One region of the Microbacterium sp. Leaf203 genome, then DNA from elsewhere that is predicted to be linked to it. Evidence: predicted binding sites of a transcription regulator. Region 1 holds the regulator's gene; the other holds the start of a gene.
What was found. The regulator LexA, encoded in region 1, represses DNA repair genes until DNA is damaged. The targets are predictions, from matches to a motif close to TCGAACANNTGTTCGA.
Positions count from the first base shown of each region.

Region 2: a site for LexA is predicted at 4,224-4,239, ahead of ASE56_RS05125 (intein-containing Rv2578c family radical SAM protein). Genes of this name have one in related genera too.

Region 1 is NZ_LMKF01000022.1:1,631,015-1,638,531, forward strand. It holds gene hflX (GTPase HflX) at 1-32, shown strand, start outside; gene ASE56_RS08820 (prolyl oligopeptidase family serine peptidase) at 92-1,990, opposite strand; gene lexA (transcriptional repressor LexA) at 2,113-2,802, opposite strand; gene ASE56_RS08830 (LysM peptidoglycan-binding domain-containing protein) at 3,061-3,411, shown strand; gene ASE56_RS08835 (histidinol-phosphate transaminase) at 3,458-4,552, shown strand; gene hisB (imidazoleglycerol-phosphate dehydratase HisB) at 4,549-5,163, shown strand; gene hisH (imidazole glycerol phosphate synthase subunit HisH) at 5,160-5,810, shown strand; gene priA (bifunctional 1-(5-phosphoribosyl)-5-((5-phosphoribosylamino)methylideneamino)imidazole-4-carboxamide isomerase/phosphoribosylanthranilate isomerase PriA) at 5,857-6,603, shown strand; gene ASE56_RS08855 (SseB family protein) at 6,587-7,387, shown strand.
Region 2 is NZ_LMKF01000022.1:842,692-850,208, reverse strand. It holds gene ASE56_RS05140 (S8 family serine peptidase) at 1-1,546, opposite strand, end outside; gene ASE56_RS05135 (LCP family protein) at 1,753-2,994, shown strand; gene ASE56_RS05130 (M15 family metallopeptidase) at 2,996-4,117, opposite strand; gene ASE56_RS05125 (intein-containing Rv2578c family radical SAM protein) at 4,248-6,383, shown strand; partial or broken gene ASE56_RS16520 (DEAD/DEAH box helicase) at 6,522-7,517, opposite strand, start outside.

The DNA.
Region 1 (7,517 bases):
TCGCGGCCGAGCTCGCACCGTTCGGAGCCTGAAACCCTCGTGAGGGCCCCGTCGACCTGCCGGTCGGTGGGGCCCTCACGAGGTTCGGCGGTCAGCCCTTCTCGCCCTCGAGCGCGAGCGGAGGGATGCCGGGGGTGTCGAATCCGAAGACCGCGCCGAGGAAGCCGAGTTCGCGTTGGAGGGAGTCGATCACCGTCTCGGACCGTCGAAACCCGTGGCCTTCGCCCTCGTAGAGCACGTAGGCGTGGGGCACGCCGTGCGCGGCCAGGGCGTCGCGGATGGCCTCAGCCTGCGACGGCGGGACCACGCGGTCCTCGGCGCCCTGGAGGATGAGCAGGGGCACGCGGAAGAGATCGGGGCGGCCCAGGGGCGAGCGCTCGATGTAGACCGGCTCGGCCTCGGGGAGTGGTCCGATGAGTCCGTCGAGGTAGCGGGCCTCGAAGTCATGGGTGTCCTCGGCGAGGGCGCGGGCGTCTCCGACGCCGTAGCGCGAGATGCCCGCCGAGAACACGTCGGTACGCGTCACCGCGGCCAGGACGGTCCAGCCGCCCGCCGAGCCCCCCGCGATGGCGAGGCGCTCGGGATCGGCCAGGCCCGCCTCCGCCAGGGCGGATGCCGCGGCCGCGACGTCGTCGACGTCGACGACACCCCACTGCCCCTTCAGCCGATCGCGGTAGGCGCGGCCGTATCCCGTGGACCCGCCGTAGTTGACGTCGAGCACGCCGATGCCTCGACTGGTGAAGAAGGCGGTCTTCGCGGAGGGGGCGGGACCCACGTGCGAGGTCGGTCCGCCGTGCACGAGGACCACGTAGGGCGGGCGCTCGCCCGCAACCGGGGTGACGTCGGGGCTGGTGGGGGCGTACGCGAAGGCGTGCACCGGCCCGTGCGGGCCGTCGGTGGACAGGGCGCGGGCTGCCGGCATCCATTCGTCTCCCCACGAGCCGGCGCCGCCCGTGACGAGCTCGACCGCGCCGGATTCGAGGTCGACGAGCCACAGGCCCGCGCGTCCGCCCGCATCGGAACCCGAGACGAGGGCGCGTGTGCCGCGGACGTCGTCGATCGCGGCTCCCGCGACGACAGGGACGTCGACCGGGCGCACGCCGCTCGGGGCGATCTCGACGACCTCGTCGGAGCCGTTCGTGCGGACCGCGATGACGCGACCGTCGGCGGCGGCCCCGAACCACCGCGTGCCGAGGACCCAGAGACCTCCGCCGGTGTCGGCGTCGGCGGGGGCGAGGGGTTGGGCGTCTCCGTCGAGAGGCCGGCGGAAGAGGTTCCAGCGACCGTCGGGGTCGTCGGCGTAGAGCAGCTCGTCGTCGGCGATCCAGACGGGTTGCAGGGGCGCACGGCGCTCTCCGCCGGCGATGTCGCGAACGGAGCCCGTCTCGAGGTCGGCCACGCGGAGGCTCGTGGCGTCCCAGGGCATGTCGGGGTGGTTCCACGCGACCCACGCCAGGCGGCGGCCGTCGGAGGAGAGGGCGGGCTGCGCCAGGAAGTCGCTTCCCTCGGCGAGCACCTCGACCGGCCCCTCGAGGGGGATGCGCACGATCGCGCGGTCGGGGACGCGGGAGGAGCCGTGGGTCTCGCGGATGGCGAGGAGGACGCCGTGCTCCCACCTCAGGCCGCCGTGACGGACGGCGTCGTCGGCGGGAGTGAGGGGGCGCGCGGTCTCGCCCGGGCGGAGCGCGTACACGCGCTGGTCGCTCTTCTCGACGTAGTACAGCTCGCCGTCGTCGGACGCCGTCCAGGCGCCTCCGCCGTACTCGTGCACGGCGGATCGGGCGTTGGCGGGGGCCGGGAGCACCGTCTCGACCGAGCCGTCCGTGCGGCGACGCTTCACCGCGACGCGACCCGCCTCGTGCGGGACGGATTCGCCCCACCAGATCTCGTCGCCCACGAGTCGGGCCCCGTCGACGCGCGGCGATGACTGCGCGACGGACTCGGGCGTGATCGGGGAGGGCCAGGAACCGTAGGGGAGGGTGTCAGCCATGACTCCACCCTAGGCAGGGCCTCCGACATCCGCCCGGGTGCGCGGTCGTCGCGGCTTTCGCGACGGAACGGAAGAAGCCGGATGCCACCCCTCGGTGGACATCCGGCCTCGAGCCGTGCGCGTCAGACGGTGCGCAGCACCGCGACGACGCGACCGAGGACGACGGCCTCGTCGCCGAGAATCGGCTCGAACGCGCTGTTGCGGGGGAGCAGCCAGGTGTGACCGTCACGGCGTCGGAACGTCTTCACCGTCGCCTCGCCGTCGAGCATCGCGGCGACGATCTCGCCGTTCTCGGCGGTCGCCTGAGAACGGATGACGACCCAGTCGCCGTCGCAGATGGCCGCGTCGATCATCGACTCGCCCGACACTTTGAGCATGAACAGGTCGCCCTTGCCCACGAGCTGACGGGGGAGGGGGAAGATCTCCTCCACCTGCTGATCGGCGGTGATCGGCACTCCGGCGGCGATGCGACCCACCAGTGGCACCAGGGCGGCGTCGCCCAGGGCGGGGGCGGCGTCGGCGGGATTCTCGGCGGCGGCGCCGGGCAGGTCGATGAGGACCTCCATCGCACGCGTCTTTCCCGGGTCGCGACGCAGGTAGCCGCTGAGCTCCAGCTGGTTCAGCTGATGCGTGACGCTCGAGAGCGACTTGAGCCCGACCGCGTCGCCGATCTCGCGCATGCTCGGCGGGTAGCCGTGCCGCGCGATCGAACGCTGGATCACTTCGAGGATCGCCAGCTGCTTGTCGCTGAGGTTCTTCCGCCGCCGGGTCTGCGGCCGCTCGCGCCCGGCGGCGGTCGTCGCGTCGGTCATCTGTGCTCCCCTCGCGCCGCGGAAATCACGGCGGAAATTCGAATGTCGGAGGTTGGTGATGAGGTCTCCGTGTCGAAACCGTATCCGGTCGACGACCCGAATGACACGGAGCCTCGCGCGTGTCGCGTTCGATTCGTCTCCGATACACGAGGTGTTGACATTCGAACAGGTTCGAAGATAGATTCGGAATACAGATTCGCACCACCGTCCTCCCGGCCGAGGGCGGGGTGCGAATCTCTCCCCACCAAGGAGCACATTATGAGCAGCATCGCCCTCACCGCCCCGTCCACCCGCCTGCGCATCACCGCGCGCGGTCGTCGCGTCGTGGCGTTCCTCGTCTCCCTCCCCATCGTCGCCGTGCTCGCCGTGGCGATCGTCGGCGGCGGATCCGCACTCGCCTCCGGCGACGCGGGCGCTCCCGCCGGCTCGTTCACCGAGATCACCGTCATGAGCGGCGAAACCCTCTGGTCCATCGCCGAAGACGTCGCGCCGTCCGCCGACCCGCGTGATGTCGTCGCCGAGATCGCGCGTCTCAACGCCCTGCCCGGCGGCTCCGTCTCGGCGGGACAGCGCATCGCGATCCCCGCCGAGTACGCTCCCGCGGCCTGAGCGCAGACCCCCCGCTCGCGCGCCTCGACCGTTCTCGACGCCTACGATGGGTGAGGTGACCGTACGCCTCGACGACCTTCCTCTTCGCGACGATCTGCGGGGCATGACCCCGTACGGAGCTCCCCAGGCAGCACTGCCCGTGGCGCTCAACGTGAACGAGAACACGCATCCCGTTCCGCCCGAGGTTGCAGACGACATTCTGGATGCCGTCGCCCGGGCGCTCCGCGACGTCAACCGCTACCCGGACCGGGAGTTCACCGGTCTGCGCGAGGCCTTCGCCGGCTACCTCGGCCACGGCCTCAACCCCGACCAGATCTGGGCGGCGAACGGCTCGAACGAGGTCCTTCAGCACATCCTGCAGGCGTTCGGCGGTCCCGGCCGGACGGCGATGGGCTTCGCGCCCACGTATTCGATGTACCCGATCCTCACGCGGGCCACGGGGGCCCGCTGGATCGCGGGTGAGAGAGAGCACGACTTCTCGCTGTCTCCCGAGTCGGCGGCCGCGCAGGTGCGCGAACAGCGACCCGACATCGTGTTCCTCTGCGCCCCGAACAACCCCACCGGCACTCCGCTGCGCCTCGATGTCGTCGAAGCGGTCTACGACGCCACGGACGGGATCGTGATCGTCGACGAGGCTTACGAGGAGTTCGCTCCGCGCGACGAGCCCTCGGCCGTCTCGCTGCTGCCCGACCGCCCTCGTCTGGTCGTCTCGCGCACGATGAGCAAGGCCTTCGCCTTCGCCGGTGCCCGCGTCGGCTATCTCGCGGCCGATCCCGCGCTGGTCGACGCCCTGCGTCTGGTGCGCCTGCCCTACCACCTGAGCGCTCTCACCCAGGCGGCCGCCACCGCCGCGCTGAGCCACGCCGAGACAATGCTGTCGATGGTCGACGAGATCGTCGCTCAGCGCGACCGGATCTCGGCGACGGTGTCGGCGCTGGGGTACACGGCGCACGAGTCGTGGACCAACTTCGTGTTGTTCGGGGGCGTCGAAGACCCGGCGGCGACATGGAAGGCGCTCTACGACCGCGGCGTCCTCATCCGCGACGTTGGCATCGCCCACCACCTGCGGGTGACCGCGGGCACGGCCGACGAGACCACCGCGTTCCTCGACGCGCTGGCCTCGGTAGGATCGCGATCATGACCGGCCCCGCCTCGCCCCGCACCGCATCGATCACGCGGGAGACGAGCGAGTCCCGCGTCGAGCTCGAGCTCGACCTCGACGGCCGTGGCGTCAGCGACATCTCGACGAGCGTGCCGTTCTTCGACCACATGCTCACCGCGTTCGCGAAGCACTCGCTGACCGACCTGCGGGCCCGCTCCACAGGCGACACGCACATCGACGCCCACCACACGGTCGAGGACACCTCAATCGTGCTCGGGCAGGCCATTCGTCAGGCGCTCGGCGACAAGTCCGGCATCGCCCGTTACGGAGACGCGCTCGTGCCGCTCGACGAGGCCCTCGCGCAGGCCGTGGTCGACATCAGCGGTCGTCCCTACCTCGTGCACACCGGCGAGCCCGCGGGCTTCGAGCACCACCTGATCGGCGGTCACTTCACCGGTTCGCTCGTGCGTCACTCGTTCGAGGCGATCTCAATCCACGCCGGCCTCACGGTTCACGTGCGCGTCCTGGGCGGACGCGACCCCCACCACATCGCAGAGGCCGAGTACAAGGCGCTCGCCCGCGCGTTCCGACAGGCGAAGGCCCTCGACCCGCTCGTCGACGGGATTCCGAGCACCAAGGGCGCGCTGTGACGCGCAAACCCGTCGTCGCGGTCTTCGACTACGGCTCGGGCAACGTCCACTCAGCCGTCAAGGCGCTCGTCGAAGCCGGCGCCGATGCGCGCCTCACCTCCGACCGCGGTCTGCTTCTCGACGCCGACGGGCTGCTGGTCCCCGGTGTCGGGGCGTTCGGCGCGGTCATGGGGGCCCTGAACGACAGCCGTGGCGGCGAGATCATCGACCGTCGTCTGGCGGGCGGCCGGCCGGTGCTCGGCATCTGCGTGGGCATGCAGGTCATGTTCGAGCGCGGCATCGAGCGCGGCACCGACACCACGGGTCTGGGGGAGTGGCCCGGAACCGTCGCCGAACTCGAGGCGCCGGTCCTGCCGCACATGGGCTGGAACACGGTGAGCGCGGGTGAGGGATCTCGCCTGTTCGACGGCATCGAGAACGAGCGCTTCTACTTCGTGCACTCGTACGCGGCGCAGGACTGGTCGCTCGAGGTGACTCCGCCGTTCCCGCAGCCCTCGGTCACGTGGTGCACCTACGGCTCGCCGTTCATCGCCGCGGTCGAGAACGGTCCGCTCTCGGCCACTCAGTTCCACCCGGAGAAGTCGGGCGAAGCCGGCATCCGGCTCCTGTCCAATTGGATCGACGGCCTGCGCACGACTACTGTGTGACCTCGTGCCCCGGCTCGGCGAGATGCGCCGAAGGGTGCGAGGAGCCATGAACGATTTCGCGTCCACGCCCGAACTTGTGCTGCTTCCCGCGGTCGACGTCGCCGACGGCAAGGCCGTCCGTCTGACCCAGGGTGAGGCCGGTACCGAGACCAGCTACGGCGACCCCGTCGACGCCGCCGCCGACTTCGCCCGCCAGGGCGCTCAGTGGATCCACCTCGTGGACCTCGACGCGGCCTTCGGGCGCGGCAGCAACGCGAGCGTCATGCGCAAGGTCATCAAGCAGGTCAAGGGCGTGCAGGTCGAGCTCTCGGGCGGCATCCGCGACGATCGTTCGCTCGAGGCCGCCCTCGAGAGCGGCGCGAGCCGCATCAACCTCGGCACCGCGGCCCTCGAGAACCCCGAGTGGGCCGCCGACGTCATCAACCGCTACGGCGAGGCGATCGCTGTGGGTCTGGACGTGCGCGGAACGACCCTCGCGGCCCGCGGGTGGACCCGCGAGGGCGGCGACCTGTGGACCGTGCTCGACCGACTCGAGGACGCCGGCTGCAGCCGCTACGTCGTCACCGACGTCACGAAGGACGGCACGCTGCGCGGCCCCAACATCGAGCTGCTGCGCGAGATGACGCAGCGCACCCCCAAGCCGATCGTCGCTTCCGGCGGCGTCTCGAGCCTCGACGACATCGCGGCTCTGCGAGACCTCGTTCCGCTGGGTGTCGAGGGCGCGATCGTCGGCAAGGCGCTCTACGCGGGCCAGTTCACCCTGGCCGAGGCGCTGGATGTCGCCGGACACTGACGGTCCGCACGACCACGCCCACGGAGCCCACGCGGATTCGGCGGGGGTTCCGTGGGAGGGCCGCAGCTTCCAGGCGAACCCGCATTCGGGTGACGACGGTTCGGCCGACCCCGCGCTGCTGGCCGCGCTCCTGGCCTTCCGCGCGGGCGAGGGGGACGCCCGCGCCATCGTCGACGCCTATCGCGATGCGCGTCTGCTGATCCCGCTCGTCGCCGAGAAGGGCGACCACGGCGTCGGAGCGCACGGCCTCGAGGTCGACAAGACCCAGGAGTTGTCGATCGTGACGGTCGCCGCTCCCGACGGTCGCAAAGTGCTCCCGGTCTTCACGTCGGTCACGGCGCTGCAGACGTGGGATGCCGCCGCACGACCGGTGCCGGCCGACGGGCGCCGCACGGCACTGGCGGCGGCCTCGGAGGACACCGAGCTCATCGTCATCGATCCCGCGTCCGAGACGGAGTTCGTGATCCGCCGCCCTGCCGTGTGGGCGATCGCGCAGAGCGAGACCTGGGAGCCCGCCCACACGTCGCCGTCGATCTTCACCGGCCTGCAAGAGAGCATCGCCGGAGAGCTGGCGGTCCTCGATCTGGCCGTCGAGTCGGGCGACCCCACCGGTCGTCTGCGCGGACCCGAGCTCGTCGTGCACCTGCAGCTCATGTCGGGCCTCGAGCAAGAGGAATTGGATGCCACGCTGGCGCGCCTCGCCCGGCGCTGGTCGGCGGACGATCGCATCGCCGTCCTCGTCGACTCCCTGACGGTCAAGCTCCACCGCAGCACGGAGGCCTGATCGCGGCGCCGTCACCAGAACAGGACGGCGCGTCGAGAACAGGCCGATCCGCCCGCCAAGCGCCTGTTCGCATGGCGTCCCCTGTCCTCATGCCGCACGGGCCCCGCTCACGCCCCCACGGGTATCACGG
Region 2 (7,517 bases), 790 kb from region 1:
CGGTGGGCACCGAGTGGAAGTCGTTGTCGACCGAGGCCGGCGTGACGTTGACGAGGATCATGCCCACGCCACCGGCATCCTTCACCGCCTGCGACTTCTCGATGCGCGCGTTCTGACCGCGATCGCACACGACGATCTTTCCGGCAGCCTTCGCGGGATCGAGCGATCCGATCAGGCACAGCGCCGCGTTCGCGGGATCGGCTCCGGATGCCGCGATGTCGCCGGCGTAGACGACGGGTGCCGTCACATCCTGACCTTCGCGCACCGACACCGATGCTCCCGCGGCCTGGAACCCGTCGGGCAGCTTCACGGTTCCCTCGTATGTCGGGATCGTGGATGCCGCGACGGTGGTGTACCACGGCGAGGCGTGGTCGGCGGTCGAAGCGCCGGGCCCGGAGTTGCCGGCCGAGACCGAGACGAAGACGCCGGCCGCGGCGGCGTTGAAGAACGCCTGGTCCTCGAGGGAAAGCGTGGTGGTGGCCGCGCCTCCGCCGATCGAATAGTTGATGACGTCGACGCCGTCGGACACCGCGGCGTTGATCGCGCCGAGCAGGTCGCTCAGAGCGCAGACGTCGTCGGTGGTGACGAGCGGGTCGGGACCCGCCCAGCACGCCTTGTACGCGGCGACCTTGGCCGCCGGGGCGACACCCGAGATCGCATCGAAGTCGATGCCCTCGACGCTCGCGTCGACTCCGTTGTTGCCCGCCGCGGTGCTGGCGGTGTGGGAGCCGTGCGCGTCGCCGTCGCGGGGCGAGCGGTAGTCCGCCTCGAAGGTGAAGCCCGTGGCGGCGGCACCCTGGTCGAAGTACCGGGCGCCGACGAGCTTGGTCGAGTAGTCCGAGAGCGACCACCCGTTGCCCTCGGCCACGCGCGGGGAGCGGAAGTCGGTGCCGTCGCCCTTGCGGAAGACGACGTCGTTGCCGTCGAGGTACGGCTCTGAACCGGCGGTGGTGCCCAGCGGCTCGCCCGCGAAGGCGGGGTTCTCGGGCGCGATGCCGGTGTCGACGACACCGACGACGACGCCCTCGCCGGCCGAACCGATGCCGCCGATCTTCTGCCAGACACCGTTGTCGCCCTCGAGGCCGAGGAACTCGGTCGAGGGGACGGCGACCGGGTGGCGGATCTCGTCGGGGACGACCTTCTGCACGCCCTTGGTCGCGGCGAGCTTGGCGGCCTGGTTCGGGTCCATGCTCGCGCTGAAGCCGTTGACGGCGATCGTGTAGGTGGCATCGGGGCGGACGCCCGCCTCGTCGGCGACGTTCTGCTGACGCTCCTCGAGGAAGGCGGAGTACTTCCGCGCCTGCGGGGAGTCGGCATCGAGCCGCGCCTCGTCGGACTTCGTGGCGTCGAGGCCCGGCTCGCCGCCCTCGTACGTGGCGACGGGGGCCTCGTCGAGGACCACGATGTACCGGCCCGTCGCGGATTCGATGGGTGTGGGAGGCGTCACCTCCTCGCCCACGTCGGCAGCCTGAACGGCTGTGGCTCCGGCAACGGTGAACAGTCCGGCCAGGGAAATGGCCGCGACCGAACGCAGGGTTCGACCCATCGTGCGCTCCAAACGGGGGGATGAATTGAGCGATCTGCGCGGCATCGGTGGCGCGCGTTGCACAAACATAACTCAGAGAGGTTTCATCACCAACGTTCAGTTTGGACGGGGTCCGAAAACGGCGACCCTCGCTTCGCCCCCCCTGTCGTCGCGCCGGGGTCCCGGCATCCGGTCCCCCTAGACTCGACGAAACCCGAGGAGGAGCCATGCCCCGGCGCCGTCGCACCGTCGCGCAGCACGCCCGCTTGCCTTCGCCGAACCCGTTCGGCCAGCTCGCGAAGCTCCTCGCCGTCGCCGCGGTGGTCGGCGCCGTCGCGGTGATCGGAGTCGTGTCGTACACGGCGTACGACCTCACCGCCGACTTCGTCGAAGAAGCCGTGGTCGTCGAGAATCAGCCGGCCGTCCCGCCCGACCTCGGGGCGCTCTCGGGCGGCGTGAACATGATGCTCGTCGGCATCGACGAGTGCGAAGAAGAGCTCATCGCCCTCCTGGGTGACCGCTGCGAGGGTGCGGACGCGGGCGGACGCCTGAACGACGTGAACATCCTCGTGCACATCTCGGAGGAACCCCGGAAGGTCACGGTCGTCTCGTTCCCGCGCGACCTCATCTTCGACGCCCCCGCGTGCGACACCGCCGACGGGGGCCGCTTCGGCGGCGGCACCCTGCAGATCAACGAGCTCTACACGTACGGCGGACTCTCGTGCGTGATCACCGCCATCGCCGATATGAGCGGCCAGCAGATCCAATTCGGCGCGATGGTCACCTTCGGCGGCGTCATCGAGATCACCAACGCGATCGGCGGCGTCGAGATCTGCCTCGCGAGCGACATGCGCGATGCGAACACGGGCATCGACTGGCAAGCGGGACCGCGGACCATCCAGGGCCTCGAGGCGCTGCAGTTCCTGCGCACCCGATACGGAGTGGGCGGCAGCGACCTGGCCCGCGTGAGCAACCAGCAGCAGTACATGTCCCGCCTCGCGCGCAAGCTCGTCAGCGAAGAGGTGCTGTCGAACCCCTCGACGGTGCTGCGCTTGGCCTCGACCGGCCTTCGGAACGTCACGCCGACGCAGAGCCTCACGAACCCCCTGACCCTCGTCCAGGTCGCCTCCGCGGTGAAGGACGTGCCCTTCGAAGACATCGTCTTCGTGCAGTACCCGACCGTCGAGGCCCGCTCGGATGCCAACCGCGTGGCGCCCAACTACGCCGCGGCCGAGGTGCTCTGGGACGCATTGCGCGAGAACCGGTCGATCGAGGTGACCGGAGGAGTGGCGGTCAACGACGGCACGGTGATCGCCGAGCCGGCCCCCGGAGAACAGCCGGCGCCGACGGAGGGCCCCGCGCCGGAGCCCGGCGAGGTCGATCCGAACACGGGAGCAGTCGCCCTCCCGCCCGCCATCACCGGATCGAGCGCCGCGCAGCAGACCTGCAGCGGCGGCGTCGTGAACTGAGTCAGTAGGTCGGCGCCGCAGGCAGCCCGAAGAACTCCTCGAGGGTCGTGAAACCGCCCTCGTGGTAGGCCCGGGCGAGCTCGGGACCGATGTAGCGCAGGTGCCACGCTTCGGGCTCGTACCCGCTGACGCTCTCGCGCCCTTCGGCGTACCGCGTGATGAAGCCGAACTCCCATGCGTGATCGCGCACCCACGCGCCCTGCGGAGACGCCGCCACGTCGTCGAGCGTCTTGCACGAACCGTTGCAGGGGACGATGTCGACGGCCATCCCCGACTGGTGCTCGCTGAAGCCGGGCCGCGCGCTCTCGCGATCGGCCTCGGCGACGCCCCCGACCGCCACGCGCCCGGCGTAGGTCGACTTCTGCGTCGTGTACGAGCGGTAGGCGCTGAGGTAGCCGATCTCACCGACGCCGGCGGCGGATGCGGCCTTCACGAGCGAGGTGAGCGCGCGCGCGGCGGGGGCGCGCAGAGCGGAATCCTCGAGGGCGCGGACGTCTGCGGGCATGACCAGGTCGCCGGGCTGGTAGTCGACCGGGTCGTACGGACGCTGCTTGTTGACCACGAGCCACTCGCGGTTCGGGTCGGAGAGCGAGACGCAGGGAGCGATCCCGGATGCCACCGCTGCGCGGAACGCCTGCCCGCCCCCCGCCGCGTCGATGACTGCGGCGTCGTCTCCCGCGGCCAGCGCGGAGGTGAAGGCGGGGTCGTCGCACGGGGTCGCCGTGGCGGCGACGGCCGCGAGCTGCGGCACGGGGATTCCGTCGTCGGCGACCGCCGGGGGGCCGGCGATCTGCGCGACGGCGTCGGTGGACCCGTCGGGCCCGCCTCCCGAGGCGGCGGCCCCGATCGCCACCACGCAACCGGCGACCACGACGGCGGCCGCGGCGACCACCGCCAGGCGGCGGCGCAGGAGGACGGGGGCGAGTCGACGGATGCCGCGGGGCTCGGACTCCCCCGCCTCGGGGGCGTCGTCGTCTCGCCGCAGAGCCCGACGGGTCGGAGGCGCTGCGGCGGAGTCGTCGCCACCGGGAACGACGGGAAGGGTGAGGGCCGCGGTCGCGAGTCGCTCGGCCTCCGCGCGCGCGGCGCGGCGGGGCGAGGTCTCGGGGTCGTGGCTGGTCACGCTTCCATTCTCGCGGGTGCATCCTGAACGGTCGACCCGGGTGGAGGCGGGGTCGCGGGTGCTCGACCCTCTCCGCGAACGACTCGGGCGCCGTGTTGCCGATTCGTCGAACATGTGTTCGACTGTTCGCATGAGATGGCAGGGACAGCAGCTGGGGGTGGAGGACACCGCGGCACTCCCGGGCATGGAGCGCATGGACGGCCTCGTGCGGTCGGTGACCACGCCGGAATTCGCCGGCATGACATTCCACGAGGTGCTGTGCAAGAGCGCGTTGAACCGCGTGCCCGGCGTCTCGGCCATGCCGTTCGACTGGACGGTGAATCCCTACCGGGGGTGCAGCCATGCGTGCTCGTACTGCCTCTCCCCGGACACCCTCATCCTGAAAGCGGACGGCCGCCAGGTCCCGCTGTCGGAGATCCGCGTCGGAGACGAGATCATCGGCACCGAGCAGGGAGCGCGATATCGCCACTATGTCCGAACGACCGTTCGCGCGAAGTGGACCACTCGCAAACGGCTCCATCGCGTCACCCTCGCTGATGGAACCGAGATCGAGGGCAGCGCAGACCACCGGTTCCTGACGGAACGCGGGTGGAAGCATGTCACCGACTCGCCCCTCGCGGGCGAACAGCGCCCTCACCTCACGGTGTCGAACCGTCTGCAAGGTTTCGGAACGGGCGCCCGCCCCTACGCACAGGCGATGGGTCCCGACTGGCGCCAGGGGTATCTGACGGGCATGGTGCGCGGTGACGCGATGATCCTTCACAAGACCTACGACGACGGAAACCGAGTCCGCGCGATTCACCGGTTCCGACTCGCCCTCGCCGATCGCGAAGCGCTCGACCTCTCGAAGGAGCTTCTCGAGCAGATCGGCATCGTCACGATGGTCCGGCCCTTCCCCGTGCCCGCGCATCGCCGACCCATGACGGCTCTGCACACGGCCAAGATGCGGGATGTTGCGCGCATCGAGGACTACACCGCGATACCGAGCACACGAAGTCGGGATTGGATGGCGGGCTTCCTCGGGGGCATCTTCGACGCGGAGGGCTCGAGTTCGCGCGGGATCGTGCGAATCAGCAATGCGAATGAGGAGCTCCTCTCGCTGACGGAAGAGGCTCTCGCCGCGTTCCACTTCGATGCTGTTCGCGAACCCGCCCGCCCGAACGGCGTGTCCTACATCCGTCTTCGCGGGGGGCTAGCCTCGCGGCAGCGCTTCTTCGATATCGCCCGGCCGTCCATCACCCGCAAGGTCGACGTCTCAGGGACAGCGGTGAAGACCAGCTCGGACCTGAGGGTCGTCAAAGTCGAAGACATCGGCTACGACATCGACATGATCGACATAACGACGGGTACCGAAGACTTCATCGCGAACGGGGTCATCAGCCACAACTGCTTCGCTCGGAAAACGCACGAGTACCTCGACCTGGATTACGGGGCCGACTTCGACTCGCAGATTGTGGTGAAGGTGAATGTCGCCGAGGTACTGCGCACCGAGCTGCGCCGGGGGTCATGGGCGCGCGAACCCGTGATGCTCGGGACGAACACCGACCCCTACCAACGCGCCGAGGGGCGGTACCGCCTCATGCCCGACATCGTCGGGGCTCTCACCGACAACGGCACACCGTTCTCGATCCTCACCAAAGGGACGTTGCTGCGGCGCGACCTCCCGCTGCTGACCGAGGCCGCACAACAGGTCACGGTGTCGTTGGCCATGTCGATCGCGGTCTTCGACGACGCGCTCCAGCGTTCGATCGAGCCCGGGACCCCGAGTGCCGAGGCGAGGCTCGAGACCGTGCGCGCGGCTACCGCCGCGGGCTTCCGCGTGACGGTGTTCCTCATGCCCGTCATGCCGCACCTCACCGACTCGGTCGCGGCGCTCGACGACGCCCTGGCCCGCATTCGAGCCGCCGGCGCGGCGCGCGTCGTCTACGGCGCACTCCACCTGCGGCCCGGCGCGAAGCAGTGGTTCTTCGAGTGGCTCGAGCGCGAGCATCCGCACCTGGTCTCCTCGTACCGGGGGCTGTACCCGGGTGTCTCGACCTCGGCACCGAAGGCGTACCGCACGTGGCTCGGCAAACGCATGCGCCCCCTCCTGCGCATGCACCGGTTGGACGGGTGGGACGAGGACGACAACCCGCGCGGCCGGCCCCAGCCCGGCCTCGCGGCACGCACCGCGCCGGCGAGCAGCCTCGGACCCGTGCGAACGGTCGGGGTCTCGGCATCCACTCGTCCGCGCGTCGCGCCCGCGAGCGAGCCGACGCTCTTCTGAGGGCCTCGCTCCCCGACATCTCACGCAGGAGCAGCCCGCTCAGCATCGTGCCCGCTCGGCTCGCGCGAGCGTCGCGTCTCCGCGCCCGCGATGCACGAAACCCCCGCCGCGGTCGCGACGGGGGTTTCGAGAGGCGGGTTACGCGTCGACGTTCGACAGCTGACGACCCGAGAGCTCCTCGAGCACGTCGTCGCCGAGCGCGGTCTCTTCGAAGGGAGCCTGGATCTCGGCCCGGTCGAGCAGCTCGGTCATGCGACGACGACGCTGGCGCGTGATCAGGGTGACCACGGTGCCGGCGCGACCGGCGCGGCCGGTGCGGCCCGAGCGGTGCAGGTACGTCTTGTACTCGTCGGGGGCATCGGCCTGGATGACCAGGTCGATGTCGTCGACGTGGATGCCGCGGGCGGCGACGTCGGTGGCGACGAGCACGTTGACGCGACCCGAGGTGAGCTTCTCGAGGTTGCGCGTGCGCTTCTGCTGGTTCAGGTCGCCGTGCAGCGCCACCGCCGCGATACCGGCGTCGTCGAACTGCTCGGCGAGCATCTCGGCGTACGCGCGGGTGCGGGCGAAGACGAGGGTCTTGCCTTCGCGGTCGACGAGCGAGTCGAGGATCTGCGCCTTGTCACGGTGCTCGATGACGAGAACGCGGTGCTCGATGGTGCTCGAGTCCTGATCCTCGCCGGCGACCTCGTAGACGGCCGGCTCGACGAGGAACTCGTCGACGAGGGCAGCGACCTCGCGGTCGAGCGTGGCCGAGAAGAGGAGCTTCTGGCTGGCCTTCTTGGTCGCGCGGAGGATGCGCTGCACGGGCTCGAGGAAGCCGAGCTCGCACATGTGGTCGGCCTCATCGAGGACGGCGACCTGCACCTGCGAGAGGTCGAGCTTGCCCTGGTTCAGCAGGTCTTCGATGCGTCCGGGGGTGCCGATGACGATGTCGACGCCCTTCTTGAGCGCACCGACCTGGCGCGCCTGGGGCACGCCGCCGTAGACCTGGGTGGTGAACAGGCCCACGCTGCGCGCGAGCACCTGTACCGTGCGGTCGATCTGCAGGGCGAGCTCGCGCGTGGGGGCGAGGATGATCGCTTTGGGGGCGCGACCGAACTCGCGGCGCTGACCCGCCTGCGAGCGCAGGAT